One region of the Verrucosispora sp. WMMD573 genome, then DNA from elsewhere that is predicted to be linked to it. Evidence: predicted binding sites of a transcription regulator. Region 1 holds the regulator's gene; each other region holds the start of a gene.

Region 1 (10,188 bases):
AGCCGAACCGCTTGAAGCCCTCCGGGGTCAGCACGCGGGCGTCGTACGGCTGCGCCCGACCCCTCATATATGCGAGGGGGGCGACCTCGATCGTGCCGGCGGCCATCAGCTTCGGGATGGTCTCCGGGTCGAGCATGTCGTGCAGGGCGTCGTAGAGCGGGCGCAGGTAGGGGTCGATCTTCTCGTTGAGCGTGCCCGGCAGGAAACCGAGTCGCTCCCCCGCCTCGACCGCCGGCCGGGTCAGGATGATCCGGTTGATCTGCTTGGCCTGCAACGACTGCACCGCCTTGGCCATGGCGAGGTAGGTCTTGCCGGTACCCGCCGGGCCGATGCCGAAGACGATGGTGTGCCCGTCGATCGCGTCGACGTAGCGCTTCTGACCCAGCGTCTTGGGACGGATGGTGCGCCCGCGCCGGGAGAGGATGTTGAGGGTCAGGACCTCGGCGGGCCGCTCCGTGCCACCCTGTTCGAGCATGCCGACGGTACGCCGGACGGCATCTGTGGTCAGGGTCTCGCCTTTCTCGATGAGTTCGAGCAACTCGCTGAAGAGCCGCTCGGCGAGGGCGTTGTCGGCGGGAGCGCCGGTGATGGTGATCTCGTTGCCACGCACGTGCACGTCACTGTTCACCGAGCGCTCGACCAGTCGCAGGATCTCGTCACCCGCGCCGAGCAGGTTGACCATGATCTTCGAATCGGGAACCGTGATCCTGGTCTGCACCCGGGGCGGGCCGGGAGGTGGGGTGCCGGTCATAGGTCGGGCCCGAGGGCCCTGCGCCACCTGCTCTCGATCTCGGTGCCGGGCCCGTGGCACGGCGTGTGGACGTTGCCACCATCGTATCGGTTCAACGGCGGGGACACGCTGCCCATTTCCGCCGCTGTGACGCCCCGGCACCACCGGACAGAGCAGGGCATTCCACCCCGACGTACCGCCCGGTCAGACGCGGAAGTCGAAACCGTCGAAGGTCTCCTGGCGGCGGGTGAACCGGTAGGTCGCCCAGTGCATCCGGACCACCGCGCCGGCGGAGTCACGGGTCAACCGGAGCAGCTCGCCGTTCTCCCGGCCGGAGGCGGTACGGAACACGTCCGGCTGGCCCGGCACCGGGGCGAACACCGCCGGCGGCTTTCCCGGCGGGTCACCGGCGCCACGGGCCCGCAGGGCCCCCTCGTGCCACGAGAAGACGTACTCGAAGCCCTCGCCCCACCAGCGGCCGAGCAGCCCGCGCACGTCCGGCGGCGCCGGCTCACCGGGACGCCACGGGTCGATGTCGGCCGGATCGTGCTCGACTGCGGCGGCGAGCAGCCGGTGCGGCAGTTCCAGCAGCTCGACGGCGGTGCCGGAGGAGCCCAGCACGGCGGCGCCGAACGCCCCCGGGGTGCCCTCGCCGCCCCGGCGGCCGTACGCCCCGGCGAGGAAGCCGGGCATCGCCCCGTCGTGCCCGACGTGCACCACCCGCTCCCCTCGGGGCACCAGAATCAGGCCGAGACCGAACCCGCCGGCCCACACCGCCTCGTCGGTGACCGTCACCGGCCAGCGCATCTCGTCAAGCGTGGCCGGGGCGAGCACCCGACCCGCCGCGTCCAACGCCGCCGGGTCGGCCAGGAAGGCGGCCCACCGGGCCATGTCGGTGGCCGTGCTCCACAGTTGCGCGGCAGGGCTCACCGCGCCAAAGTCGGTGGGCGGCTCCGGATGCGCCTCGTCGGAGTACGCGTCGACCAGGTACCCGGTCGCGGCGCGCGGGCCCGGGACGGTGGTGGTGGCGGTCAGTCCGAGCGGGGTCAGCACCCGCTCGGTCAGCGTCTCCGCCCAGGTGCCGCCGCGTACCTGCCCGACCAGGTGGCCGAGCAGTGCCATGCCGAGGTTGGAGTAGTGGTAGCGGCGGCCGGTCGGCAGCACCCGCTCGGCCCGGGCCAGCTCGGTGATCAGCTGGTCGGCGTCCGGCGCCCGCAGCGTGTCCCAGACGTCGCCGTACGGTTCCCGTTGCAGGCCGGCGGTGTGCGACAGCAGCCGGCGTACGGTCAGCTCGCCGTGCGCCGGCAGGTCGAGGTGCCGGCGCAGCGGGTCGTCGAGGTCGAGCAGCCCGTCGTCGCGGCACTGCATGACCAGCACGGCGGTGAACGTCTTGGTGACCGAGCCGATCCGGAACCGGGTCTGGTCGTCCAGGGCGGCGGCGTTGCCGGTGCCGCCGGCGGCGCATGTCCACAACGGCCGGTCGGCGCGGTGCACCGCCGCCGAGATCGCGGGCACCCGGGCCTGCGCCTGGACCTGGCGCACCATCCGGTCCAGGCGATCGGCTGCGGAGGTGCGGCCGGCGGCGGAGGTCATCCGAGGTTCCGGGCCAGCATCGGGCCGAGGGGGGCGCCGCCGAGCACGTGGGCGTGCACGTGGAAGACCTCCTGGCCGCCGTACGCTCCGGTGTTGAACATCAGCCGGAACCCGTCGCCGAGCAGGCCCTCGTCCTCGGCCACCGCGGCGGCGGTGGCCAGCACCTCGCCGGCCAGCCCCGGATCACCCTGGCCCAGCGTGGCCACGTCGGCGTAGTGCTCCTTCGGAATGACCAGCACGTGCACCGGTGCCTTCGGGTCGATGTCGCGGAAGGCGAGCGTGGTGGGTGTCTCACGGACCACGGTGGCCGGAATCTCTCCGTCGACGATGCGGCAGAACAGACAGTCGCTTCCCATCCGGGCAGTGTAAGGAAGGGGTCCGCGGCGATGTTCCCGCGACGCTCACCACCGCAGCAGGCGGGTGGCGAGGACCGCCAGGGCAGCCACCCCGGCGGTGGAGGTGCGCAGCACCGAGGAGCCGAGCCGCACCGGTCGGGCACCGGCTTCCTGGAAGGCCGACAACTCGGCCGGGGTGATGCCACCCTCCGGCCCCACCACCAGCACGATCTCGCCGTGCTCCGGCAGTTCGACGGTGGTCAGCCGGTCCGTCGCCTCCTCGTGCAGCACGTACCGGCCCGCCGCCCCGGCGATCCGGCGCGTCACCGATGTGGTGGTCTCGTCCGGTGCCCCCGCCACCACCGGCAGCCACGCCCGCCGGGCCTGCTTCGTCGCCTCCCGGGTGGTCGCTACCCACCGGCTGCGGGCCCGTACGCCCCGGTCGCCGCGCCACTGCACCACCGAGCGGCCCGCCGCCCAGGGGACTATCTCGTCCACGCCCGCCTCGGTCATGGCCTGCACGGCCAGCTCACCCCGGTCGCCCTTGGCGATGCCCTGGACCACCACCAGCCGCGGGTTCGCCGCGTCGACGTACCCCCGGTCGGTCACGTCGAGGTCGAGGGTGCCCCGGCCGACGGCGCTGACCACGGCGGTGGCCGTGCCGCCTCGCCCGTCGGCGAGCAGCACCTGCTCGCCGACGCGCAGCCGCTGCACGGTCGCGGCATGGTGGCCCTCGGGGCCGTCCAGCACCATCGAGGCGGCGGTGGGCAGCGACTCGACCAGGAACAGCGGGGCGGACACGTCAGGCGTGGCCGTTGAAGGCGTCGCGCATCCGGGAGAAGAAGCCACCCTGCTTGGTCAGCTCGGCGACCTCCTCGCCGCGGGTCTTGGCGAACTCGCGCAGCATCCGCTCCTGCTCGGCGTCGAGCTTGGTCGGGGTACGCACGTCCAGGTGGACGTAGAGGTCGCCGCGCCCGGCGCCGCGCAGGTGCGGTACGCCGCGGGCCCGCAGCCGCAGGGTGCTGCCCGGCTGGGTGCCCGGCTTGACGTCGACCGGCTCCTCGCTGTCGAGCGCCTTGATGGTCAGCCGGGTGCCGAGCGCGGCGGCCGTCATCGGCACGGTGACCCGGCAGTGCAGGTCGTCCCCCTTGCGGGAGAAGACGTCGTGTGGCCGTTCGTGGATCTCCACGTAGAGGTCCCCGGCGGTGCCGCCGCCCGGGCCGACCTCGCCCTGCTGGGCGAGGCGGATCCGCATGCCGTCCTCCACCCCGGCGGGGATCTTGACGGTCAGCGAACGGCGGGTGCGCACCCGGCCGTCGCCGGCGCAGGTCGGGCAGGGGCTCGGGATGGTGGTGCCGTAGCCCTGGCAGACCGTGCACGGCCGGGCGGAGACCACCTGCCCGAGGAAGGTGCGCTGCACCGACTGCACCTCGCCCCGGCCACCGCAGGCCTCGCAGGTGGCCAGGTGGGTGCCGGCGGCGGTGCCGGCGCCGGAGCAGGTGGTGCAGAGCACGGCGGTGTCGACGGTGATCGGCGCCTCGACGCCGAAGGCGGTCTCCTGAAGGTCCAGCTCCAGGCGCAGGATCGCATCGGCGCCCGGGCGGGTGCGCGGACGCGGGCCTCGCCCGGCGCCCGTGGCTCCGCCGAAGAACGCGTCCATGATGTCCTGGAAGCCGACGAAGGGACCGGCCCCGCCGGGGCCACCCGGACCGCCGGGTCCGCCCCCGCCGGGGGCCAGCGGGTCCCCGCCCAGGTCGACGATCTGCCGTTTCCGATCGTCCGAGAGAACCTCGTACGCGGCGTTGATGTCCTTGAACTTCTCCTGTGCCTCCGGATCCGGATTCACGTCCGGATGGAACTGGCGCGCCAACTTGCGGTAGGCGCGCTTGATCTCGTCATCGGAGGCACCCTTGCTCACGCCGAGAATGCCGTAGTAGTCCCTGGCCACTGCGTTCCGTGTCCTCGTGTTCGTCTCGGGTTACGCCGTTCGGCGGCGGCAGCCTGCCGTCGGCCCTGACTTGTCAGTTCTGGGCCAGCAGCTCGCCCACGTAGCGTGCCACGGCCCTCACCGTGGCGATGGTTCCGGGGTAGTCCATCCGGGTCGGTCCCAGCACGCCCATCCCCCCGACGATTGTCGCGCCCGGGCCGTACCCCGTGCTGACCACGGAGGCCGCCCGTAGGTTGTCGATCTCGTTCTCGTCGCCGATGCGCACCCGCAGTGTGCTCGGCTCCACCTCGCCAATGAGCTTGAGCAGCACGACCTCCTCCTCAAGCGCTTCGAGGATCGGACGCAACGAGCCCTGGAAGTCGAGCAGGCCGCCCCGGGCGAGGTTGGCGGTGCCGGCCAGCGCGAGCCGCTCCTCGTGTCGTTCGACGAGTGTCTCCAGCAGCACCGTGGACAGGGTGGCCATCGCCGCGCGCAGGTGCGGCACGGAGTCGTCGATGAGCGTCTGCACCAGCGGCGGGGTCTCCGACAGGCGGACACCCACCAGTTTCTCGTTGACCAGCCGGCGCAGGTCCAGCACGTCGTCGGCGAGGACCGGTGCGGGCAGCTCCACCAGCCGCTGCTCGACCCGGCCGGTGTCGGCGATCATCACCAGCATCAGCCGGGTGGTGGAGATCGGCACCAGTTCCAGGTGCCGCACCCGGGACCGGGCCAGGCTCGGGTACTGCACGACGGCGACCTGCCGGGTCAACTGCGCCAGCAGCCGCACTGTGCGGTGCACCACATCGTCCAGGTCGACGGCGCCGGCCAGGAAGCGCTCGATCGCCCGGCGCTCGGCCGGGCTGAGCGGCTTGACCCGGCTCAGCCGGTCGACGAACAGTCGGTAGCCACGGTCGGTGGGCACCCGCCCGGCGCTGGTGTGCGGCTGACGGATGTAGCCCTCTTCCTCCAGCACGGCCATGTCGTTTCGGACCGTGGCCGGCGAGACGCCGAGTTGGTGCCGCTCGACAAGTGACTTGCTGCCGACCGGCTCCTGGGTGGCGACGTAGTCCTCGACGATCGCCCGGAGCACGGCGAGCTTCCGGTCGTCCAGACCCATCCTTGCCACCTCCTGTCGCAGGTCAGCCCGCAGCGTCACGGCCGCCAGAGGAACACTCTGGCACTCGACTGTAGCGAGTGCCAGTCTACGTCGGCGTCCCCCTCGACGCGATGATCAAGTCGGCACGCCCGTCATCGAACCGATCGGCGGGTTGACACTCGCCGGTGTCGCTCTGGTGCGCCGTTGCCGCTGGCACCTACCGTGACCTCCATGACTGAACCACCTCGTCCCCCGGACTCCGGCGACGAACCCACGACACCACTGTCCGGTTCGCCTGGCCAGGGCGGCTATCCCCCGCCCGGCGGCTATCCCCCTCCCACCGGCGACCAGCCGCCGCCGGCCGGCTACCCACCACCCGGCAGCTACCCGCCGCCGGGCGGTTACCCGCCCCCACCCGGAGCCCCCGGTGTCGGCTACCCGACCGGCGGTTACGGCGCTCCTGGCGGTGGCTACGCCAACAACGAGGACAAGACCTGGGCCCTGATCGCGCACTTCGGCGGCCCGCTCGGCGTGGTCGTCGGCGGCGGGCTCTTCGGCTGGGTGGCGCCACTGATCGCGATGATGGCCCGCGGGCAGCAGTCCCCGATCGTCCGGGCGCACTCGGTGGCCGCGCTGAACTTCCAGCTCACCTGGGCGGTCGCTGGCGTGCTGAGCTGGGTGCTCGCCACGATCACCTGCGGCATCCTGTTCTTCGTGCCGATCCTCGTCGCGATCGTGCCGTTGATCTTCGGCATCATCGGCGGGGTCAAGGCCAACGAGGGCGTGCTCTACCAGTACCCGATGACCTACGCGTTCGTGAAGCGCTGAGCGCGCCGGCCGGTCTGATGACGGGGATCAGGGCAGCAGGTCGCGGACCACGGCGTCGGCGAGCAGCCGACCGCGCAGGGTGAGCACGGCGCGGCCGGCGGCGTGGGCGGGCTGGTCGAGCAGCCCCTCGGCCGCCGCCCGCGCCGCGCCGGCCCGACCGGCGTCGGTCAGCGCGTCCAGCGGCAGGCCCGCGGGCAGCCGCAGCCGGAGCATGACGTCCTCCATGTGCGCCTCGTCGCCGGTGAGCACCTCCCGGGCCTGCCCGGGTGACGCTTCGGCGGCGAGGCGTTGCGCGTACGCGGCGGGATGTTTGACGTTCCACCAGCGCACCCCGCCGACATGGCTGTGCGCTCCCGGCCCGAGGCCCCACCAGTCACCGCCGGTCCAGTAGAGCAGGTTGTGCCGGCAGCGCGCGGCCGGTGTGCGGGCCCAGTTGGAGACCTCGTACCAGGAGAAGCCGGCCGCACCGAGGGCGGACTCGGCGGCCAGGTAACGGTCCGCGGCGACGTCCTCGTCCGGGTACGGCAGTTCACCACGGCGCATCCGGGCGGCCAGCCGGGTGCCGTCCTCGACGATCAGGGCGTACGCGCTGACATGGTCCACGCCAGCGGCGATCACCTGGTCCAGCGAGGCGGCGAAGTCATCGGCCCGCTCCCCCGGTGTCCCGTAGATCAGGTCGAGATTGACGTGGTCGAAGCCGGCGTCGCGGGCCTCCAGCGCGGCGGCGGTGGCCCGACCGGCGTGGTGCCGGCGGTCGAGCACGGCGAGCACCCCGGGCGCGGCCGACTGCATGCCCAGCGAGATCCGGGTGTACCCGGCGGCACGCAACTCCTTCAGCGAGGTGGGCGTCACCGACTCCGGGTTGGCCTCGGTGGTCACCTCCGCGTCGGCGGCCAACCCCCAGGTCCGGTCGATCGCGTCGAGGATCCGGGCCAGGTCGTCGGCGGGCAGCAGGGTGGGGGTGCCGCCGCCGACGAAGACCGTGTCCACCCGTGCCGGTGGGGCCTCGCCCAGCACCCGGGCGGCGAGCGTCAGTTCCGCCAGCACGGTGTCGGCGTAGCTCTCCCGGCTCGCGCCGCCGCCCAGTTCGTCGGCGGTGTACGTGTTGAAGTCGCAGTAGCCGCAGCGGCTCGCGCAGAAGGGCACATGCACGTAGACCCCGAAACCCCGGGCGCCCACTGAGGCACGGGCGGACGCGGGCAGCGACCCGTCGGCGGGGACGGGCTCGCCTGCTGGAAGAACGCCGGGCATGGCCACTAGTGTGCCCTGGCATGACCTCTCCCGACGCGCTCGTGCGGGTCGCCACGGCCCGCGGGGTGACCACGCTCACGCTGGACAGTCCGCACAACCGCAACGCGCTCTCCACACCGTTGATGACCGAACTGCTGGCGGGGCTGGCCGCCGCGGTCGCCGACGACGCGGTCCGGGTGATCGTGCTCGACCACAGCGGACCGGTCTTCTGCTCCGGCGCCGACCTGAAGGAGACCGCGGCGGCGTACGCCAGCGGCACGGTGCCCGCCAGGATGCTGGGTGACGTGCTCGCGGCGGTCTGGGAGTGCCCGAAGCCGGTGCTGGCGAGGGTGGCCGGCCCGGCCCGGGCCGGCGGACTGGGCCTGATCGCGGCGGCCGACCTGGCGGTCTGCGCGGCCGAGGCCACGTTCGCCTTCACCGAGGTGCGGATCGGGGTGATCCCGGCGGTGATCTCCGCGACGGTGCTGCCCCGCCTAACCACCCGGGCGGCGGCCGAGCTGTACCTGACCGGCGACACCTTCGACGGCCGGCGGGCCGCCGAGATCGGCCTGGTCACCGCCGCGGTGCCGGCCGAGGAGCTGGATGCCGAGGTGCGGCGGTACTGCGACTCGCTGGTCCGTGGGGCCCCGGCGGCGCTGGCCGGCGCGAAGCGCCTGCTGCGCCGGCCGGCCGCCGTCGACCTGCGGGCCGACCTGGCCGAGCTGGCCGAGCTGTCCACCGGGTACTTCCTGTCGGCGGACGGGATCGAGGGGGTCACCGCGTTCCGGGAGAAGCGCCAGCCGCGCTGGGTGACGGAACTCGGTGGGTGAGGTACGGCCGGGACGGGGAACCTCGGGTTACGCGGGGGTGCCACAGGAGGTGGGAACCGGTCGGACGACCCGAACGGGTCGATGAGGGACGTACGCTTGGCGGACCTTGACGCAGGAGGTGCGGGTGCGAACTCGGGCTGTCGCGACGGGCTTCGTGGTCCTCGTCCTGATCGCCGCGATCGGGATGATCGTGGTGCTGAGGCAGGCCGGTGAGGGGCTCCGGCTGCCGTTGGCCGGCCGGGCCTGCACGGTGCAGGCCGACGGCAAGGTGACGCTCGACTCGCAGCAGATGGCGAATGCGGCGACCATCGCGGCGATCGGCGTGCAGCGCGACATGCCGGAGCGGGCGGTGGTGGTGGCGCTGGCCACCGCGTACCAGGAGTCCGGGTTGCGCAACCTGACCGGCGGCGACCGCGACTCCGTGGGGCTGTTCCAGCAGCGACCGAGCCAGGGTTGGGGCACGCCGACACAGATCCGCGACCCCCGGTACGCGGCGGGGAAGTTCTACGCGGCGCTGAAGAAGGTGCGCGGCTGGGAGGACATGCGGGTCACCGACGCCGCGCAGAAGGTGCAGCGCTCGGCCTTCCCGGAGGCGTACGAGAAGTGGGCCGACGAGTCGCAGGTGCTCAGCCGGGCGCTGCTCGGCCACGCCACCACGGCGGTCACCTGCGCGGTGGGCGGTGATCCGGTGCTGCGCGGCGCCGCCGCCATTGCCGCGCTGACCGAGGGACTGGCGCTCGACTGGGGTCTGCGAGCCTTCACCTCCGACGACGACCGGCAGACGGGCAGGGGCTACTTCAGCTCCGCCGTCGACAGCTACGGCAACCCGACTCTGCTGAAGGTGGGGATCAACGACTTCGAGCGGAGCCCCGCCGGCAGCCTGATGACCTCCGCCGAGGGCGTGCGGGCCGGCTGGCGGTACACGCACTGGCTGGTCTCCCACGCGAAGGAGCACGGGGTGAAGCGGGTGACCTACGACGGCCGGGAGTGGACCGCCAAGCGCGGTGACTGGAAGCGCCTGCCGGACAGCGACCGGGGTGACACGGAGGTCCTCGCCGAGGTCCACGCCGACGTCTGACCTGTCGCTCTTACTCGCAGTCACCGCAAGATCCGGCATTTCGGTACGTAAAGCCGCGTCTCGCCACGTTGGGTGACATGCGGTAGTCGTTCAACCGCCTTCAGTCGCCGTACCTGTGGAAAGGTCGCGGGGTGCCCCCCGAGCCGTCTGGACCCGCGTTACGATCGGCGGCCTGTGCCAGAAATGGTTTCACCTCTTGGGGAGGGGTACTACGTGGCGTTCGACTACGGCGACCGGACCGGCTACGAACCGATCAGTGACGTCGACCGCAAGGAGTTCCACGAGCAGGGCTTTCTCCTGCTGCGCAACGTCCTGACCGAGGATCACCGGGCCGCTCTCGAGGCCGCGGTCGACCGGGTGTACGAGGAGGAGAAGGCCAAGGGCAGCACCACCAAGGACGGCACCCTGCACCTGCTGGGCTTCCTTGAGCGTGACGAGCTCTTCGGCGAGCTGCTCACCCACCCGATCGCGTTCCCCTACATGTGGGGCCTGGCGGGTTGGAACATCTACACCCACCACAACCACCTCGACGTCACGCCGC
Region 2 (10,188 bases), 620 kb from region 1:
AAGATGTTGACCAGGTTGGCGACGCCGAAGCCGAGCCAGTCGCCGGCCTGGCGTACCGCGATCTGCGCCTGGGCGTCCCCCCGGTCGGCGGCGTCGAAGACCGCCAGCATCGCCTCCCGGCCCCGGGCGTCGGAGCGACCGGCGGCCCGGAGCAGCCCGTGCTCGCCGATCTCGGTCTCCCAACATCCCCGGTTACCGCACTCGCAGCGGGCCCCGTCGCGGACCACCACCATGTGCCCCACCTCGCCGCTGTAACCGCCGTGCCCGGTCAGCCGTCGGCCCGCGGCGATGATCCCGGCACCGACGCCGACGTCGCCGTAGAGGTAGATGACGTTGTCGCAGCCCGCTGCCGCGCCCCGGGCGTGCTCGGCGAAGGCCGCCACGTCGGCCACGTTCCCGACCGTGACCGGCACGTCGACGCCGAGTTCGGTGCCGAGCGCGGTGCCGATCGGTTCGTCCACCCAACCGGTGGTGGGACCGAGCCGGACGAGGCCGTCGTCGCGGCGGACCATGCCGCAGACCGCCACCCCGGCACCGACGCAGACGGCGTCCTCCGGCATCGCCTGCCGCATCTCCTTGACCGCGCCGGCCAGCAGCGGGGCGGCCTCTGCGGCGGTCAGACCACGTGGCCGGTCCAGCTCCCGGCGGTCGAGCACCGCGCCGCCGAGCCCGACCCGCGCGGCCCGCAGCCGGTCCACCTCGATGCTGTACGCGTACGCGAAGACCCGGTCCGACTCGGGCCGGACGACAAGCGACGGTCGTCCGGCCCGGCCGGTTTCCTTCGGCGCCCCCTCAGTCACCAGGCCGGCCGCGGCGAGGTCGGCGGTGAGCGCGCCGATGGTGCTCCGGTTCAACCCCAGTGCGGTGGTCAGTTCCGCACGTGTGGTGGCACCGTGCACGTGCACGTAGCGCAACAGGGCACCGAGATTCTGTCGACGAATCTCGTCCTGGCTCGGTCCCACGCGCATCGGTTGTGACTACCTTCGGTGCAGCGGATCAGCGGCTGCCGCTGGCGGCGGCTCGTCGGCGCGACAGCGCGTCGACGCTCGCCGCCAGGAGCAGCACCACGCCGGTGACCACGTACTTGACGCCCGAGCTGTAGCCCATCAGGCCCATCCCGTTGTCGATCACCGCGACCACCGCGCCACCGAGCACCGCGTCCAGCACCCGACCCTTGCCGCCGAAGAGGCTGGTGCCACCGATGACGGCCGCGCCCACGGCGTAGAGCAGCACGTTGCTGCCGCCGGTGTTCGGGTCGACCGAGTTGGCCCGGCTGGCGGCGACGATGCCGCCGACAGCGGCCATGGTGGAGCAGATGACGAAGACCGAGATGCGGATCCGGTCCACGTTGATGCCGGCCCGACGGGCGGCCTCCTTGTTGCCGCCGACCGCGTAGATGTGCCGGCCGTAGCTGGTGCGGTGGAGCACGAAGGTCCCGATGATGAGCAGCACGGCGATGATCGGCACCACGATCGGCACGCCCTTGAGCGAGCTGATCAGCACGTTGCGGCTGCGCTCCAGGTTGAGCATGTAGACCGCGAGGCCGAGGATGACAGCCAGCCCGCCGATCCGGGCGAGCACCACCGTCATGGGGTCGGTGACCAGGCCTCGCGCGGCGCGATTGCGGTAGCGGAGCAGCTGGACGGCGGCGTAACCGGCGACGGCCACGGCGGTGAGCGCCCAGCCGAGCAGCGGCGGCAGGTTGCGGTTGGCGATCGCCACCAGCACCGAGTCGCGCACCGAGATGTTGCGGCCCTCCTCCATGAGCAGCAGCACCACGCCCTGGAAGGCCAGGAAGCCGGCCAGGGTGACCACGAAGGAGGGAATGCCGATCTTGGCGACCAGGAGGCCGAGGATCGTACCGATCACCATGCCGGTGAGCACGGCGGCGGCCACCGCGACGTACCAGGGATATCCGAGCACGGTGACCACGTTTGCCAGCACCGCCGCGCAGACGCCGCTGGCGAAGCCGGCCGACAGGTCGATCTCACCCAGCAGCAGAACGAAGACCAGACCCATCGCGATCAGGGTGACCGCCGCGCCCTGGGTGAACAGGTTGGCGAAGTTCCCGGCGCTGAGGAACGAGGGCCGCAGGATCGAGAAGACCGTGCAGAGGACGAGCAGGCCGAGGACGGCGGGCAGGGCGCCGATGTCGCCACCGCGTACCCGTCGCCAGTAGTCGCGGACGTGGCTGCCGACGGAGGGCGTCGACGTGACGGCGGCCGGCCCCTCCTGCTTGACGGCGGTGGTGCTCATGAGACGCCTCCCGTGGTGCTGCCGGCCGGCGCCGCGCCGTTGCCGTTGGTGGCCGGGTCGCCGGTGAGTCCGAGCCCGCCGGAGCGGCCGGCGGTGATCAGCTCGACCACCTGCGCGTGAGTGATGTCGGTGGTCTTCACCTGGGCGACCATCTGGCCGAGGTAGAGCGCGGCGATCCGGTCGGAGACGGCGAAGACGTCGTTCATGTTGTGCGAGATGAGCACGACGGCCAGACCGTTGTCGGCCAGCCGCCGGACCAGTTCCAGCACCTGGGCGGTCTGCGCGACACCGAGCGCGGCGGTCGGCTCGTCCAGGATCACCAGCTTGCTGTTCCAGAGCACGGCCTTGGCGATGGCCACCGTCTGACGCTGGCCGCCGGAGAGGCTGGAGACGAGCTGGCGCAACGACTTGACGGTGCGTACGGAGAGCCCGGCGAGGGTCTCGGCCGCCATCTGTTCCATCGTCGGCTCGTCGAGGACGATGCCGCTGCGCTTCTCGCGGCCGAGGAACATGTTCTGCACGATGTCGAGGTTGTCGCAGAGCGCGAGGTCCTGGTAGACGACCTCGATGCCGAGCGCCGCGGCGTCGCGTGGGCTGTGGATGTTCACCGGCCGGCCGTCGAAGACGAACTGCCCGGCGTCGGTCGGGTAGATGCCGCTGATGCACTTGACCAGGGTCGACTTGCCGGCGCCGTTGTCACCGACGAGCGCGGTGACCTCGCCCGGGTAGGCGGCGAAGGCGACATCGCGTAGGACCTGGACGGGACCGAAACTCTTGTCGATCCCGCGTAGCTCCAGCAGAGGGGTCGCGGACACGGGGTTCTCCTTTGTCACGGAGGGAGATCGGGGCCCGTCCAGCGGCGGCACGCCGCCCGGCACGGGGTTACCGTGCCGGGCGGCGCCGCCTAGGCGGGTGAGGTCAGCTGATGCCCGCTTCGGTGCAGAGCGCGGCGAAGTTGCCGGTGCAGACCTCTTCCTTGGTCACGAAACCGTCGGCGATGACGTCCTTGACGTTCTCCTTGTAGATCGCCTGCGGGGTGAGCAGGACCGACGGCACGTCCCGGCCGCCCTCCGGGTCCTTGACGGTCTGGCCGGTCTCCTTGCGCTCGCCCTTGGCCAGCGCGATGGCCAGCTCGGCGGCGGCGTCGGCTTCCTTCTTGATCGCCTTGTAGACGGTCATGCACTGGTCACCGGCGAGGATGTTCTGCAGGCCCTGCGGGGTGGCGTCCTGGCCGGTCACCGGGACCTTGCCGTTGAGCCGGTTCTTCTTCAGCACCGAGATGGCGGCGTTGCCGAGGCCGTCGTTCGCGGCCAGCACACCGTCGATCTTGCCGCCGGTCTGGGTGAGCATCTGCTCGAAGATCGTGGCGGCCTGGGCGTTGTCCCAGTCCGGCACGGACTGGTCCGGGCCCTTGACGTACTCGTTCGCGTCGAACTTGGGCTTGAGGACCGAGTCGTAGCCGTTCTTGAACAGGGTGGCGTTGTTGTCGGTCGGCGACCCGTTCAGGTACGCCACGACCGGCTTCTCCGCCTTCTGGTCGGTCAGGCACTTGGCCAGGCCCTCGCCCTGGAGGTTGCCGACAGCCTCGTTGTCGAAGCTGACGTAGTACTCCGCCGAGCCGCCGAGGGTGAGGCGGTCGTAGTCGATGGTGGCGACGCCCTGCGACTTGGCCTTGTCGAGAACGGCCTTGCCGGTGCCGGAGTCCAGGTTCACGATCATCAGCGCGGTGACGCCACTCGTGATCATCTGGTCGGCGATGGTCTGGAACGCGGTCTTGTCACCCTGCGCGTTCTGGATGTCGTACTCGACGCCAGCGGCATCGAAGGCGGCCTGGAGGAACTTGCGGTCAGCGCCCTCCCAGCGGGCGGAGGACTTGCTGTCCGGCAGGATCACGCCGATCTTCGGGGTCACGTCGGAGCCGGCCTGGTCGCCGCCGGACTCGTCGCCACAGGCCGTCAGGCTGCCGAGGGCCAGCAGGCCCACGGTGCCGACGGCGAGGAAGCCCTTGCGCATGTGCAGGGTCCTTTCGAGGGTGGGAAGGGTGTCGGTGTTTTGTTTTGTTGTGTCCGGCAACGTATTCCGCGCCACAACGCCAGCACAAGGGTGCGCCGGTCACGAGTTTGTTGTCGGCGGTAACAATTCAGCAACGCCAGCGACACCTCGCCGCCACCGTGCCTGCGACGGCCCTGGTGTCCGGGTCGCCGGTCGGTGGGTACGGGTCGGGTCAGGGGCTGGCGAGCGGGGCGAACCGGGCGTCGGTGAGGGCGGCCAGGTCGGCCGGAGCCAGCTCCACCTGGAGCCCCCGGCGGCCGGCCGAGACGTACACCGTCGGATGCTTCAGGGCGGAGACGTCGAGGACCGTGGGCAGGCGTCGCCGCTGGCCCAGCGGGCTGATCCCGCCGCGTACGTACCCGGTGGCCCGCTCGGCCGTCGCCCGCTCGGCAAGCGTGGCCCGCTTGCCGCCCACGGCCGCCGCCAGCGCCTTGAGGTCGAGATCGCCGGTGACCGGCACCACCGCCACCGTCAGTGCCCCGTCGACCTCGGTGACCAGGGTCTTGAAGACCCGCTCGGGCGTCACCGCGAGCGCGGCGGCGACCAGCGCGCCATAGTTGGGCTCATCAGGCGAGACATCGTACGGATGGGTGCGATGGTCGACCTTCCGCTTGGCCAGCAGCATGGTCGCCGGGGTGCCACGTCCCGCCATGCCCGCCAACGTAGCCCCGGTCCGTTGCCCGAGCCAGCGCCTTCTCATCCGGTGGTTCGGTGCCGGGGCGCCTTCCGGGGCGACCGAAGGCGGGCGACCGGAGGCCCAACATGCCGCAAGTCGCGCCCTCTGGCCGACGTGAGGGCCCAGGATGCCGCAAGTCGCGCCCTCTGGCCGACGTGAGGGCCCAGGATGCCGCAAGTCGCGACCGGCATGCCCGGCGAAAGGCCGGCCTGGGCCTCGGCGGGGCAGGTGGGGGCGGGGCGGAAGAATAGGCGGGTGGATCTGGAGCAGTTCGCCGCGTTGCGTACGCCCGAGGGGTTGGCCGCGCTCGACACGGCAGCCGGGGTGGCCGGCGGTGATCCGCTGGCCGCGGCGGTGGCGCTGCGCTCTGCCGGGGTGCCCGGCGGGCTCGCGGCGGCGGCGCTGACCCAGGCCGAGCTGCGCCGCCGGGCGACCGGCAAGTTCGGGCCGGCGGCGGCCGGCATGTTCTTCACCCGGCCGGGCCTGGAGCAGGCAACCCGGCGGGTCGTCGCCGACCGGCGGGCCCGGCGGCTGCGCGCCGCCGGCGTGCGCACACTTGCCGACCTGGGCTGCGGGCTGGGCGCCGACGCGCTCGCCGCCGCCCGCGCCGGCATCCGGGTGTACGCGGTGGAGGCGGACCCGCTCACCGCTGCGCTGGCCGAGGCGAACGCCCAGGCCGCCGGGCTGGCCGACCTGGTCACCGTCGAGTGCGGCGACGCGACGGCGTTCGACGTGACAGGGGTCGAGGCGGTCTTCTGCGACCCCGCCCGACGCCGAGCCGGCACCGGTCGCCGGATTTTCGACCCGAACTCGTACTCACCGCCGTGGGACTTCGTGACCGGCCTGGCCGGACGGGTGCCGCGCACGGTGGTGAAGGTCGCGCCGGGGATCGATCACGCGCTGATCCCGCCTGGCGCGGAGGCGGAGTGGGTGAGCGTGGACGGCGACCTGGTCGAGGCGGCCCTCTGGTGCGGCGAACTGGCCGATTTCCCCCGCCGCGCGACCGTGCTGACCGGGGAGTCGGTGCACCGGCTCGCGGGGTCGGGCACCCGCGAGGCGCCGGTCGGGGCGGTGCGGCGCTTCGTGTACGACCCCGATCCGGCGGTGGTGCGCGCACACCTGATCGCCGAGCTGGCTGCCGACCTGGACGCCACCCTCGCCGACCCGACCATCGCCTACCTCTACGCCGACACGGCCCAGCGCACGCCGTATGCCCGCTGCCTGGAGGTGACCGACGTGCTGCCGTTCTCCCTCAAGCGGCTGCGGGCGCTGCTGCGGGAACGGCGGGTCGGCCGGGTGGAGATTCTCAAGCGCGGCTCCGCGCTGGAGCCCGAGCGGCTCCGGCGCGACCTGCGGCTAAGCGGCAACCAGCCGGCGAGCCTGGTGCTCACCCGGGTCGCCACCGCCCCGACGGTCCTGGTCTGCCGCCCGGTGGCCTGAACCCCGCCGCGCTGGCCGGGCCGCGGTGCGAGCTGTCATGTGCAGCCGGCGGGCGCGGGTTGCGGCATCCTGGGCTGTCAGCTCGGCGGGAGACCGCGTCATGCCGCAACTCGCGCGTCCCCAGCGCGGGAGGGCGCGCGACTGCATGGCGAGCCCAGCCGGGTGGGGCGGGGCCGGGTCGGCGCAAAGGGGGGAGGGGCGGGTCGGGGTTGGTCAGCGGGTGGGGGCGTGGGGGGCGATGAAGGCGCGCCAGGCGGCGGGGGTGAAGGCGAGCACCGGGCCGGCCGGGTCCTTGCTGTCGCGTACGGCGACCAGGCCGGGCAGGTTGTCGGCGACCTCGACGCAGGCGCCGCCGTTGCTGTTGCTGCGGGAGGACTTGCGCCAGGCGGCGCGGGTCAGGTCCATGACTTCGCCACTTCCTCGATCAGGCGGGCGGACTGCCGGCGCGGCAGCGCCTCACCGGCCACAGTCTCCCAGTGTCGCCCCAGGGCGGCAAGCTCGTTCGGGCTGTCCACGGTGTGCCCCCGGAGCTGGTTGTCCAGGTGGGCCACCTCGGTGCCGTCGGCCAGCCGGGCCAACACGAAGGGACCGTTGAGTCCGATGTACCACGGGGTCTCGGCCGGGACGATCCGCACCTGGATGTGCGGGCGGTCACTGACGGCCAGCAGGTGCTCCAGTTGCTCGCGCATGGTCGCGCGCTCACCGACCTGCCGGCGCAGCGCCTGCTCGTCCAGCACCGCGACGAGCTGCGGTGGCTCCTCGCGGGCGAGCACCTCCTGCCGGGCCATCCGGGCCAGCACCCGCTTCTCGATCTGCTCGTCGGTGAGCGGCGGGCCGGCCCGGAGCATCGCCCGCGCGTACGCCTCGGTCTGGAGCAGGCCCGGCACCACGGCCGGGTCGTACCAGCGCAGCGCGACCGCCTCCCGCTCGATCTCGCCCCACGGCCGGAACCAGTCCGGCTCGGCGTGCAACCGGATCAGCTCCAGCATGCCGACGAAGAGCCCGCCGGTCTCCAGCATCTTGTCGACCCGGGCCAGGTAGTCGGCACTGAGCTGGTTCGGGCCGATCTCCATCGCGCTCACCGCCGAGGTGGAGTAGTTGATCATCTTGCTCAGCTCCTCCTGGCTGAGCCCGCGTACCTTGCGGGCCCGACGCAGCTGGTCGCGCAGGAAACCCAGGGTTGGTACGTCCGCCATCTGTCCGCCCTCCGTGACGTGGTCGCGCCGGAGAGTAAGGGCCGGGCGCTCGGCGGGGAAGTGACTGTCGGCGTGTTGCGGTAAACGCTGGCGAACGACGCCGGAAGAGTGGGTAGAAAGTGGCGGAGGAGCGGCGACACGAGGGCGGCGGATTGGCACTCTCCTTGACGGAGTGCTAGCCGAGGAATAACCTGCGATTAGCACTCTCACCCTGAGGGTGCCAACCTCCGGGCCCTGGTGTCCGGGGGTTGAACGCCAGGCGGACCGGCACCCGCGACGACGGCCCCGCCCGGTGGCATGTGGCAGATTGACGCCGATCGGCATGCCGATCGGCAACGAAACCAAGTACCCCAGGAGGGTATGCCCGTGACTACCGCGACCAAGGTTGCGATCAAGCCGCTCGAGGACCGCATCGTGGTCCAGGCGAACGAGGCCGAGACCACCACCGCCTCGGGCATCGTGATCCCCGACACCGCCAAGGAGAAGCCGCAGGAGGGCACCGTCCTCGCTGTCGGCCCGGGCCGGATCGACGACAAGGGCAACCGCGTGCCGATCGACGTCTCCGTCGGCGACACCGTTCTCTACTCGAAGTACGGCGGCACCGAGGTCAAGTACGCCGGCGAGGAGTACCTGGTGCTCTCCGCCCGCGACGTCCTCGCGGTCATCGAGAAGTAAGACAGACCGATCAGTGTCGTTGCCCCGGTCCGGCTCGCCGGGCCGGGGCAACGTCGCTTCGAAGGGACATTCATGGCGAAGATCCTGAGCTTCTCGGACGACGCCCGGCACCTGCTGGAGCACGGTGTCAACGCGCTCGCTGACGCGGTCAAGGTCACCCTCGGGCCGCGCGGGCGCAACGTCGTCCTCGACAAGAAATTCGGTGCACCGACGATCACCAACGATGGTGTGACCATCGCCAAGGAGATCGAGCTCACCAACCCGTACGAGAACCTCGGCGCGCAGCTGGTCAAGGAGGTGGCGACCAAGACCAACGACGTCGCCGGCGACGGGACCACCACCGCGACCGTGCTCGCCCAGGCCATGGTCCGCGAGGGCCTGCGCAACGTCACCGCGGGCGCCAACCCGGCCGGCCTCAAGCGGGGCATCGACGCCGCCGCCACCAAGGTCTCCGAGGCGCTGCTCGGCAAGGCCGTCGAGGTCTCCGACAAGAAGTCGGTCGCGCACGTCGCGACGATCTCCGCGCAGGACGCCACCATCGGCGAGCTGATCGCCGAGGCGATGGAGAAGGTCGGCCGCGACGGTGTGATCACCGTCGAGGAAGGCTCGGCCCTGCACACCGAGCTGGACGTCACCGAGGGTCTCCAGTTCGACAAGGGCTTCATCTCGCCGAACTTCGTCACCGACGTGGAGTCGCAGGAGTCCGTCCTGGAGGACGCGTACATCCTGATCACCACGCAGAAGATCTCGGCGATCGAGGAGCTGCTGCCGCTGCTGGAGAAGGTTCTCCAGAACAACAAGCCGCTGCTCATCATCGCCGAGGACGTCGAGGGGCAGGCGCTGTCCACCCTGGTGGTCAACGCCATCCGTAAGACCATAAAGGTCTGCGCGGTCAAGGCGCCCGGGTTCGGTGACCGCCGCAAGGCGATGCTCCAGGACATGGCGATCCTCACCGGCGCCGAGCTGGTCGCCCCGGAGCTGGGCTACAAGCTCGACCAGGTCGGCCTGGAGGTGCTGGGCAGCGCCCGGCGCATCGTGGTCGACAAGGAGAACACCACGGTCGTCGAGGGTGGCGGCCAGGCCAGCGAGGTGGCCGACCGGGTCGCGCAGATCCGCAAGGAGATCGAGGCCTCGGACTCCGACTGGGACCGGGAGAAGCTCGCCGAGCGGCTGGCCAAGCTCTCCGGCGGTGTCGCGGTGGTCAAGGTCGGCGCGGCCACCGAGGTCGAGATGAAGGAGCGCAAGCACCGCATCGAGGACGCCATCGCCGCGACCAAGGCCGCTGTCGAGGAGGGTACGGTGCCCGGCGGCGGTGCCGCCCTGGCGCAGATCCTGTCGGTGCTCGACGACGACCTCGGCTTCACCGGCGACGAGAAGGTCGGCGTGTCGATCGTGCGTAAGGCGCTTGTCGAGCCGCTGCGCTGGATCGCCCAGAACGCCGGCCACGACGGCTACGTCGTCGTGCAGAAGGTCGCCGGCAGCGACTGGGGCCACGGCCTCGACGCCGCCGTCGGTGAGTACGTCGACCTGACCAAGGCCGGCATCATCGACCCGGTCAAGGTGACCCGCAACGCGGTCACCAACGCCGCGTCGATCGCCGGTCTGCTGCTCACCACCGAGAGCCTGGTGGTGGAGAAGCCGGCCGAGCCGGAGCCCGCCGCGGGTGGCCACGGCCACTCGCACGGCCACGGTCACAGCCACCAGCACGGCCCCGGCTTCTGAGCCTGCCGTACGCCGGACGTGGGGCGCACCGTCGACGACGGTGCGCCCCACGCGCGTGAGTGGGACGGTCGTGCGCCGGAGCCGGCGGCGGAGGCGGACCCCTCGGGACGTCGGACCCCTCGGGACGTCGGACCCGGTTCCGGGCCGGTGCGCGGTGACGAGAGGTTACGG
Region 3 (10,188 bases), 940 kb from region 1:
CGGTCCGGATCGTCGACTTCACCGGCTCCACCGAGTACGGCGACTGGCTGGAGGCGAACGCCCGCCAGGCGGCGGTGTACACCGAGAAGGCGGGGCTCAACACGGTGGTGATCGACTCCACCGACGACTTCACCGGGATGTGCCGCAACCTGGGCTTCACGCTGACTCTCTACAGCGGGCAGATGTGCACCACCTCGCAGAACATCCTCATCCCCCGGGACGGCATCGACACCGACCAGGGGCACAAGAGCTTCGACGAGGTGGCCGGCGGCATCGCCACGGCGATCGGCAAGCTCACCGGTGACCCGGCCCGGGGAGTGGAGCTGACCGGCGCGATCGTCAACGACGGGGTGCTGGAGCGGCTGGACGAGGTGACCAAGGTCGGTTCGCCGGTGCTGGAGTCGCGTACCGTCGAGCACCCGTCGTTTCCGGACGCCGTGGTGCGTACGCCGACCATCGTCAAGCTGGACGCGGGCGACACCGAGACCTACTCCCGGGAGTGGTTCGGGCCGATCTCCTTCGCCATCGCCACCGACTCCACCGCACACAGCCTGGAGATCCTGCGCTCGACAGTGGGTGAGAAGGGTGCGCTCACCGCGGCGGTCTACTCCACCGACGACGCGGTGCTGGACGCCACCGAAGCGGCGGCGATCGAGGTCGGGGTGCACCTGTCGGCCAACCTCACCGGCGGCGTCTTCGTGAACCAGTCGGCGGCCTTCTCCGACTTCCACGGCAGCGGGGCGAACGCGGCGGCGAACTCGGCGTTGACCGACGGAGCGTACGTGGCGAACCGCTTCCGGGTCGTGCAGAGCCGCCGGCACGTCTGAGGCGTGGTGGGGCTCCGGGGTCTTCCCCGGGGCCCCAGATCGGCGATCGTCTGTCGTGGCTACGCCGCCCTACGCATCTGGAGTTCGCGCAGGGTGGGGATGTTGGGGTGCGGGAGGCGGACGCCGGTGTCGACGAATCCCAGCCGCTGGTAGGCCCGGTAGGCGCGGTCGTTGCCGACCACCACCTCGAGCATCAGCTCGTTCCGCCGGCAGGCCCGGGACCAGGCCGCCACCCCGTCGACAAGATCCGCGAGCAGGCCGGTGCCCCGCCAGCTCGGGGTGATGTAGACGGCGTAGAGCACGGTCACCCCCGGCTCGGCCGGGTGCGCCATGCCGCCGGCGTGCCCGACGAGCCGGCCGCCCGGATCCGCCACGAACTGCGCTGTGCCCGGACCGGCGGAGACCTGGGCGACCCGGGCGGCGTACTCGGCGTGTGGCCGGGCCGCGGCCTCGGCGATCGTCTCCAGGAAGGCCAACGGCGCGTCCGCGAGCATCTCCAGACGCAGTGCCCGCATCCGAGCTGCGTCGGGTGGCTCGACTCGGCGGATGACGGCCCGGCGCAAGCCCGTTCCGTCGGTGGCGCTTGTCATGCCGGAATGCTTATCACAATGACGTACGACGATACGGACGATAGTAATACGCCCGATTTGTGGTCGTGCGCCGTCGTCACTCCTCGTGTAGCGTGCGATTTCGGTCACCCGTTTCAGTGGTCGTCGCCGACCGCCGAAACCGGTGGTTTCCGGGTGCCGGTGCGCCGGCGACCCGAGGTAGTGGAACGCCGTGCAGAGTGAGGAAAACACCGTGGCACAAGGCACCGTGAAGTGGTTCAACGCCGAGAAGGGCTACGGCTTCATCGCCGTCGACGGCGGGCAGGACGTCTTCGTTCACTTCTCCGCGATCGAGATGGACGGCTACAAGGCGCTGGACGACGGTCAGCGGGTGGAGTTCGAGATCGCCCAGGGCCAGAAGGGCCCACAGGCCGAGCGGGTACGCGTCATCGCCTGAGCGCCGACCACCCACCCCATTCGACCGATCGTCGTCGGGGTGGCGTGACCATCGCCGGAGGGGGCAGCGGTGCCGGCGCCCCACAAGGGAAGATCATGGACCGAGCCAGCCGTCGCTGAGGAGGTCCCATGTCCGACCAGCCGCCCCCGACAGGTCCGTCCTCTCCACCTCCGGGCGAGCCGCAGCCGCCCGCCGGATGGGCCGGCCAACCACCCCTGCACCCCGGCGGGACGCCGTATCCCGGCCAGCCGTTGTACGGCTGGTACCCACCGGGCGGCTACGGCCACGACCCCTCCGATGCCCTGGTCAACCCGCCCGGGGTCGGGCTGGGCGGCTGGTTCGCGCGGTGTGTGGGCGCCGCGCGCCGGGGTTGGCGACCCCTGTTGCCGATCCTCGTGCTCACCCAGGCGCTGCCGGCCGCACTGCTGTCGGTGCTCGTGCTGGCCGTGGACCCCTCGGCCCGCTGGGACGCCCAACTCGCCAGCGACTCCGCCGCGCTGCCGGCGAACTTCTGGTCGGACCTCGCGACGCTCCTGCTCGCGGTGGTCGGTGGCAGCCTGCTGCTCGGTGTGGTGCAGGCCCTCGGCTGGGCCGCCGGCACCTGGGTCATCGCCCGACAGGCGGTCGGCGAGTCGGCCGGCCTCGGTGCCGCTCTACGCTACGGAACGCGCCGGGCGTTGGGTCTCTGGGGTTGGACACTGCTCATCACCCTGATCGTCACCTTCGGGTTCTGTCTGTGCTTCCTGCCCGGCGTGTACGCGGCGTTCGCGCTGGCCCTGGCCGGCCCGGTCTACCTCTTCGAGCGGCACGACCCGCTCAGCAGGTCGCACCGCATGCTGCGGGACCGGCTGGGGCTGCTGCTCGGCCGGGTCGCACTGGTGGGTGCCGCCGTGATCGGTTTCTCACTGGCCGCGAGCGTGCTCGAGTCGCTGGCGATCCTGCCGTTCGGCACCACTCCGTTGGACTCGCCGGGCACGGCGGTGGGCGCGGTGCTGACGATTGCGGTGGTCGCGGTGCTGACGCTGCCGGCGTACCTCGCGCAGCTGGTCGGGCTGGTCGTCACCTACGCCGAGCAGCGGGCACACGAGGGCCCGGTGAACGCCGCCCAACTGGCGGCCGAACTCGGCTGACCCGGGCCATCGTGCTTGCACTCGGCAGGGCAGAGTGCTAAACAAGTCATTGGCACTCGCATGGCGTGAGTGCCAGCTGGTCGGGACGGTGGGGCTGCGGTCGCGCCCGTGACATAACCACGGGTGGGGCACGTGGCCGGTCGTCGCGGGCTATCCGGCCCGGCCGAGGAGACGTCGCCGTCGCCAGGTGGCGACGTCCCAAGGTGCGTACACCAGACGGCCCATCCGGGGCACAACACTCGGGTGGCCCGTGAGTGTCCAGGAGGACAACGCCGTATGGCCAAGATGATCGCGTTCGACGAAGAGGCGCGCCGCGGCCTCGAGCGGGGCATGAACCAGCTCGCCGACGCCGTGAAGGTGACCCTCGGCCCCAAGGGCCGCAACGTCGTGCTCGAGAAGAAGTGGGGTGCCCCCACCATCACCAACGATGGTGTGAGCATCGCCAAGGAGATCGAGCTCGAGGACCCCTACGAGAAGATCGGCGCCGAGCTGGTCAAGGAGGTCGCCAAGAAGACCGACGACGTCGCCGGTGACGGCACGACGACGGCGACCGTCCTGGCCCAGGCACTCGTTCGCGAGGGCCTGCGCAACGTGGCCGCCGGTGCCAACCCGATGGCCCTGAAGCGGGGCATCGAGGCTGCGGTCGCGAACGTCTCGGAGGAGCTGCTGAAGCTCGCCAAGGACGTCGAGACCAAGGAGCAGATCGCCTCCACCGCCTCCATCTCCGCTGGTGACACCAGCGTCGGCGAGATCATCGCCGAGGCGATGGACAAGGTCGGCAAGGAAGGCGTCATCACCGTCGAGGAGAGCAACACCTTCGGGCTCGAGCTGGAGCTCACCGAGGGTATGCGCTTCGACAAGGGCTACATCTCGGCCTACTTCATGACCGACCCGGAGCGTATGGAGGCCGTCTTCGACGACCCGTACATCCTGATCGCGAACAGCAAGATCTCGTCGGTCAAGGACCTGCTCCCGATCCTGGAGAAGGTCATGCAGGGCGGCAAGCCGCTGCTGATCATCGCCGAGGACCTGGAGGGCGAGGCCCTGGCCACGCTGGTGGTCAACAAGGTTCGTGGCACCTTCAAGTCGGTCGCCGTCAAGGCGCCGGGCTTCGGTGACCGCCGCAAGGCCATGCTGACCGACATCGCCATCCTCACCGGTGGCCAGGTCATCAGCGAGGAGGTCGGCCTCAAGCTGGACGCCGTCAGCCTCGACATGCTGGGCCGGGCCCGCAAGGTCGTGGTGACCAAGGACGAGACCACGATCGTCGACGGTGCCGGCGACGCCGAGCAGATCCAGGGCCGGGTCAACCAGATCCGGGCCGAGATCGACAAGAGCGACTCCGACTACGACCGGGAGAAGCTGCAGGAGCGGCTGGCCAAGCTGGCCGGCGGTGTTGCGGTGATCAAGGTCGGCGCGGCCACCGAGGTCGAGCTCAAGGAGCGCAAGCACCGCATCGAGGACGCGGTCCGCAACGCCAAGGCCGCCGTCGAGGAGGGCATCGTCCCGGGTGGCGGTGTCGCGCTGGTCCAGGCCGGCAAGACCGCCTTCGACAAGCTCGACCTGGCCGGCGACGAGGCGACCGGCGCGCAGATCGTGAAGATCGCGCTGGACGCCCCGCTGCGGCAGATCGCCGTGAACGCCGGCCTTGAGGGCGGCGTCGTGGTGGAGCGGGTTCGCAACCTCGACCCGGGTCACGGCCTCAACGCCGCGACCGGCGAGTACGTCGACCTGCTGGCCGCGGGCATCATCGACCCGGCCAAGGTGACCCGTTCCGCGCTGCAGAACGCCTCGTCGATCGCCGCGCTGTTCCTCACCACCGAGGCCGTCGTGGCGGACAAGCCGGAGAAGACCCCGGCCGCACCGGCTGGCCCGGGCGGCGGGGACATGGACTTCTGAGTCCAGCTCCAACGCCGGAAGGGGCGGGCCGCGTCAGCGGTCCGCCCCTTCCGCTGTGTCGGCGGTGGCGAGACTAGGTCGGCAGTGGCCGCTGGTTCCGTCGCTCTCGCGCCCGGTCGTACGGTGGTCGGTGCTGAACCGGCTCGTCCACCAGGATGAGCGGCTCCTCGGGTGGCTCGTCCACACCGGTCATCTCGGCCAGCTGCTCGGCGTCGCCATAGTCGAGCCGGTCGATCGGCAGTTGGCCGGGGAGGCCGTGGAGCGCGGCCCCGGTGGCTGGTGGGACCTCCCCGGCCTGATCGTCGTCCGTGCTCATCGCTGCCTCCTCTACCGAAACGGTAGGACGCGCCGGGCACCGGGATGAGCGAATGGCATTATCAGGATCTTTTTACTATTTGCCCCGTTAAGGTATTCAAGGGCGCTACGTACGTAAGAAGCTGCATTCGGTACTGCCCGAGTAATGATCAACCACGGGCAGCCGAGACAGCCGCGTACGCGTCGACCAGCCCGGCGCCCACGACGTTCGCCGGGCCGCCACAGTCATCGGTGCGCGCCCGGGCCGGGTCGCTGGTCCCGATCGGGTCGGCCGTCTCGCGGAGGATCCGCCGCGTCCGGTCGAGGTCGCCGACGAGTTCCGGGTTGGCCGACCACATCAACGCGACCACGCCGGCCACCTGTGGTGTGGCCATCGAGGTGCCGTCGAGCACGGCGTACCCGCCGCCAGGCATCGCGGAGATGATCCCCGCCCCCGGCGCCATCAGATCCGGTTTGGTCACGCCTGCGACTGTCGGGCCACGGGAGGAGAAGTCGGTTACCCGCCGCCGGTCGTCCACCGCGCCAACGGTCAGCACGTCCGCGTACGGTGCGGGCGGGTCCTGCACGGAGCCGCAGAACGGGCCGGTGTTGCCGGCCGCCGCGACGACGAGAATCCCGGCAGCCTCCAGCGCCTGCGCGGCCGGCCGCAGCGCTGCGGGATCGCAGCCTTCGATCGGCGGGCAGCCCCACGAGTTGGTCAGGATCTCCGGTGCCCGGGCGGGCCGCCCCTGTCGGAACGGGTCGCCGCCGAGCGGGAAAGGCGCCAGCATGAACTGGAGGCAGTCGAGGTAGGCGGCCGGGTTCCCCAGGTTGCGGTCGAGGTTGACGCAGCCGACCCACCGCGCTCCGGGGGCCACACCGATGCCGTCCCGCCCGACGGCGCTGCCGATCGTGTGGGTGCCGTGTCCGCTGCGGTCGGTCGGCGTCCCGCTGCCGTTCCACGGGTCGAACCACGAGTCGCCGCCGCCCCGGAAACCCTCGGCGAGGGTCGGATGCCGCCCGTCCACTCCCGAGTCGGAACTGCCCACGGTCACCCCGTCACCGGTGACGCCGAGCTCGGACCAGACTCGATCCGCGCCGATCATGGTGATGTTCCAGGGCGGACCGGACGGAGGCGAAGCGCTGCCGGTGGCGCTGTCGGCGGGTGCCGGCAACGGACGCAGTCGCTGGCTGATCAGCACCCGGGCCACCTCGGGTCGGCTGGACAGCCAGGCCCGTACCGCCGGCCCACCGGCCACCTCGATCGCGTTGACCAGGTAGTAGGGGGTGTGCGGCAGTCGGACCCGACGCAGGTCTCGCCGCAGGTCGGCCTGGGTCCGTTCGGCGGTGTCGACCAGCCGTCGGTAGACCTCCTCGGCGCGTGCGTCCCGGCCTGCCCGACCTGACCCACCGCTCACACCGCTCAGGTCCGCCTGCTCGCGGAGCAGCACGAAGAGCCGCTCCCCGTGCAGCCCCGGCTGGCCGGCGGTCGCGCCGACCAGACTGACCGTGACCAGCAGCGTCAGGGCGCTCGCCACGGCCAGCGCCCGGCTCGGCGTACGGGCCGAGCGGCGCGCCAGCAGCAGGCCGTACCCGACCGCCAGCACCAGCCCGACGGTGAGGCCGAGACCGGTCGCGGCCGCGACCCAGAAGGGCACGTCGCGGTTGCCGACCAGCAGCAGGCTGACCTCCTCCGGGTCGGTGAAGGCAAGCGGGCCGAACACGCCGAGCCCGACCAGCCAGGCCGCTGGCGTCCGACCGCCGTTCCCGGCCGGATGGTGGGCCACGACAGCCCCGGTTGTCGGTTGATCCGGCGGAACCTGACCCGTGCCGGGGTGGGTGACACCACGTCCGCCGGCCGGCCGGCGGCTGATGAGATGCAGCGCGGCCATCGCGAAACCGGCCGGCGGCAGCGTCACCAGCAGGGGCAACTGCGCTCCTGAGTGGCCGGTGCCGGCACCGATCAGCAGCAGCACCACCCCGGCGACGAGCCCGCCCAGCAGCACCAGCCGGGCCGGTCGGGGCGGCTCGTCGGCCTCGAAGCGACCCCAGAACCGGACGTCGAGCAGCGTCGCGGCCAGCACGCCGACGGCCGCCGCAGCCAGCCCGGCGAGGATGGTCTCCACCAGCCCGCCGAGCGCGCCCCACCAGACCCAGGGCAGCAGCAGGGCGAGCCCGGCGGCCGCCGCGAGCGCGGCCGGCACCGACGGCTGCCCGCCCAGTCGCGCCGGACGCCCGGTCTCGGCGTGCCGGCTGAGGCCGAGGACGTGGGAGGGCAGTCGGGAGGTCACCACCGTCAGCAGCGTGGCCACGAGAGCCAGCGCGCCGAGGTACGCCTCGTGGTGCACCGGGGGGATCGTCCGCAGCAGACCGAACAGGCCGAGTACGAGCGCGCCGGCGAACCAGACCCGGCCGGTCACACGGACCGCCGCCGAGCGGGGGACGAGCGCCAACGGTAGCGCCGCGGCGGCGATCAGCAGCACGGTGAGCAGGCAGACCACCGGCCAGAGCGGCACCAGCCGGTCCAGTCCGCCGATCAGCACCACCTGGTCCACGGCCCAGCCGCCGGTCTGTGCCAGAACCGTGACCGCGACCGTCCAACAGCCGGCGAGCACCGCCGCGACGATCGCCCAGGGGCTACCGGTCGAACCGGGTGTGGTGGGTTCCGCCCGCATCCGCACACAGTACGGCCCAACCGGCGCGCCGTCGGACGGATCTGACGGGCAACGGGTCGAGGTGCCCGGGCCGGCACGTGTCGGGGAGCACCGGGCCGGTTAACGTGGACGGGTGCGTGATCCGAACGTTCTGCGGTCCGTTGCCGGGCAGTTGTCGCCCGCCCGCCGCGCCGCCGACCTGCGTCGGTTGCGCGCCGAGCGGTTCGACGTGCTGGTGATCGGGGGCGGGGTGACCGGTGCCGGAGCGGCCGTCGACGCCGCGTCCCGGGGGCTCAAGGTTGCCCTGGTCGAGGCCCGCGACTTCGCCGCCGGCACCTCCAGCCGGTCCAGCAAGCTGATCCACGGTGGCCTGCGCTACCTGGAGCAGCTGGAATTCGGCCTGGTGCACGAGGCGCTGACCGAACGCGGGCTGCTGGCCACCCGGCTGGCACCGCACCTGGTGCGGCCGGTGCCGTTCCTGGTGCCGTTGCCCGCCGGTCAGGGCGTCCGCGACCTGCCCGCCCGACTGCTGCGGCGGGCCTACTACGGTGCCGGGGTGGCCGCGTACGACGCCTTCGCCGGAGTTTTCGGCGGCGGCCGGGGCATGCCGTTGCATCGCCACCTGAGCCGGGAGGGTGCCCGCCGCGTCTTCCCGAGTCTGCGCTCCGACGGCCTGGCTGGCGCGATCCGCTACCACGACGGGCAGGTCGACGACGCCCGCCTGGTGGTCACCCTGGCGCGTACCGCCGCCAGCCTCGGCGTGACCGTGGTGAGCAGTGCCCGGGCGGTCGGGCTGATCCGGCAGGCCCGGGAGGTCACCGGGGTCCGGGTCCGTGACCTGGAAGCGCCCGCCGGTTCATCCGAGGCCGAGTTCGAGGTACGCGCCCGTACGGTCATCGCCGCCACCGGTGTCTGGACCGACGACATGTCCCGCATGCTCAACGACGTCGGGCTGCGGCCCGGTATCCGGGTCCGGGCGTCCAAGGGCGTGCACCTGGTGGTGCCCCGCTCGGCGATCACCGGCGAGACCGGGCTGATCCTGCGTACGGCCACCAGTGTGCTGTTCGTCATCCCGTGGGGCGGGCACTGGATCATCGGCACCACTGACACCGACTGGCGATTGGACCGTTCCCACCCGGCCGCCTCCGCCAGCGACATCGAATACCTGCTCCGGCAGGTCAACACGGTGCTGGACCGCCCGCTGACCACCGCCGACATCGAAGGCGTCTACGCCGGGCTGCGTCCGCTGCTGGCCGGCGAGGCGGACTCCACCTCGAAGCTCTCCCGGGAGCATGCCGTCATCGAGCCGATGCTCGGGCTGCTGCTGGTGGCCGGCGGCAAGTACACGACGTACCGGGTGATGGCCGCCGACGTGGTCGACCGGGCGGTACGCCGACTCGGTGGCCAGCGGTTGTCGCGTACGGCGGACCTGCCGCTGCTCGGCGCGGACGGGTACGTGGCGATGTGGCGGGACCGGGCGGACCTGGCCCGCCGTCACGGATTGCCGGTGGGCGTGGTGGAGCACCTGCTGGAGCGCTACGGCAGCCTGACCCTCGACCTGCTCGCCCTGATCGACGCCGACCCGTTGCTGGCCTCGCCACTGGCGGGGGCGCCGGAGTACCTCGCCGCCGAGGTGACGTACGCGGCCCGCGCCGAAGGCGCGTTGCACCTGGAGGACGTGCTGACCCGGCGTACCCGGATCTCGATCGAGACCAGCCACCGGGGCCTGGAGTCGGCCGAGCACGCGGCCGAGCTGATGGGTGCGGTGCTGGGCTGGGACGCGGCTCGGCGGGCGCGGGAGGTCACCCACTACCGGGCCCGGGTGGAGGCTGAGCGACAGTCCCAGCTGATGCCGGACGATGCGACCGCGGACGCCGCGCGACTCGGTGCGCCGGACGTGCGTGGCTACGCTGCGGATCGGGGCGCCGACGACGGCGCGGCGGGCGTGGCCCGCTGAGAGATCCACTTTGGATATCGTGGAGCATGGATATCTTTCTGACGGGTTACGCTCCCTACCTACGGTGGGGTAAGTTCCGCGAGTGATGGCGCTTTCCCGATCACGACAGGCCTTCCTGTCCGGCATCGTCCTGCTGGCGGTCGCTCTCGGCGGCTGTGCGCCTTTCGGCGACAACTCCGAACCGGCCGTGGAGGCGAGCGCGCCGGTCGCCGGGCAACCCGGCGGTGCGGGGGCCACCACCACCGGAAAGGGCCGGGTCAGCCTGCTTCAGAACGACGGGGCTGACGGTCCGCTGCGCACCCTGAACGTGGAGCCGGACGGACGCTGGGAGTGCATCGACTGTGCCGGCGACGGAGTCACCTCGACCGGCGAGTTGAGTGCGGAGCACCGGGAGCGTCTCCAGCAGCTGCTTGCCGAGCCGG

The links. The regulator HrcA, encoded in region 1, represses chaperone genes, less so after heat shock. The targets are predictions, from matches to a motif close to GGTTNGCACNCTCNNNNNGAGNGTGCNAACC.
Region 2: the regulator HrcA is predicted to act here: its motif matches at 7,816-7,846, upstream of groES (co-chaperone GroES).
Region 3: the regulator HrcA is predicted to act here: its motif matches at 3,010-3,040, upstream of groL (chaperonin GroEL).

Annotation. Positions count from the first base shown of each region.
Region 1 is NZ_CP114901.1:6,444,680-6,454,867, forward strand. It holds partial or broken gene O7601_RS29195 (LAGLIDADG family homing endonuclease) at 1-67, opposite strand, end outside; partial or broken gene O7601_RS29200 (PhoH family protein) at 56-751, opposite strand; gene O7601_RS29205 (serine hydrolase domain-containing protein) at 935-2,323, opposite strand; gene O7601_RS29210 (histidine triad nucleotide-binding protein) at 2,320-2,679, opposite strand; gene O7601_RS29215 (16S rRNA (uracil(1498)-N(3))-methyltransferase) at 2,725-3,459, opposite strand; gene dnaJ (molecular chaperone DnaJ) at 3,461-4,606, opposite strand; gene hrcA (heat-inducible transcriptional repressor HrcA) at 4,680-5,702, opposite strand; gene O7601_RS29230 (DUF4870 domain-containing protein) at 5,913-6,509, shown strand; gene hemW (radical SAM family heme chaperone HemW) at 6,537-7,760, opposite strand; gene O7601_RS29240 (enoyl-CoA hydratase-related protein) at 7,781-8,569, shown strand; gene O7601_RS29245 (hypothetical protein) at 8,688-9,647, shown strand; gene O7601_RS29250 (phytanoyl-CoA dioxygenase family protein) at 9,861-10,188, shown strand, end outside.
Region 2 is NZ_CP114901.1:572,787-582,974, reverse strand. It holds gene O7601_RS02675 (ROK family transcriptional regulator) at 1-968, opposite strand, end outside; gene O7601_RS02670 (ABC transporter permease) at 997-2,256, opposite strand; gene O7601_RS02665 (ATP-binding cassette domain-containing protein) at 2,253-3,071, opposite strand; gene O7601_RS02660 (substrate-binding domain-containing protein) at 3,175-4,269, opposite strand; gene ybaK (Cys-tRNA(Pro) deacylase) at 4,481-4,960, opposite strand; gene O7601_RS02650 (methyltransferase domain-containing protein) at 5,240-6,424, shown strand; gene O7601_RS02645 (DUF397 domain-containing protein) at 6,638-6,829, opposite strand; gene O7601_RS02640 (helix-turn-helix transcriptional regulator) at 6,820-7,620, opposite strand; gene groES (co-chaperone GroES) at 7,981-8,295, shown strand; gene groL (chaperonin GroEL) at 8,368-10,017, shown strand.
Region 3 is NZ_CP114901.1:887,060-897,247, reverse strand. It holds gene paaN (phenylacetic acid degradation protein PaaN) at 1-827, shown strand, start outside; gene O7601_RS04185 (GNAT family N-acetyltransferase) at 887-1,417, opposite strand; gene O7601_RS04180 (cold-shock protein) at 1,629-1,832, shown strand; gene O7601_RS04175 (hypothetical protein) at 1,961-2,962, shown strand; gene groL (chaperonin GroEL) at 3,239-4,861, shown strand; gene O7601_RS04165 (hypothetical protein) at 4,935-5,177, opposite strand; gene O7601_RS04160 (S8 family serine peptidase) at 5,326-7,830, opposite strand; gene O7601_RS04155 (glycerol-3-phosphate dehydrogenase/oxidase) at 7,943-9,766, shown strand; gene O7601_RS04150 (hypothetical protein) at 9,852-10,188, shown strand, end outside.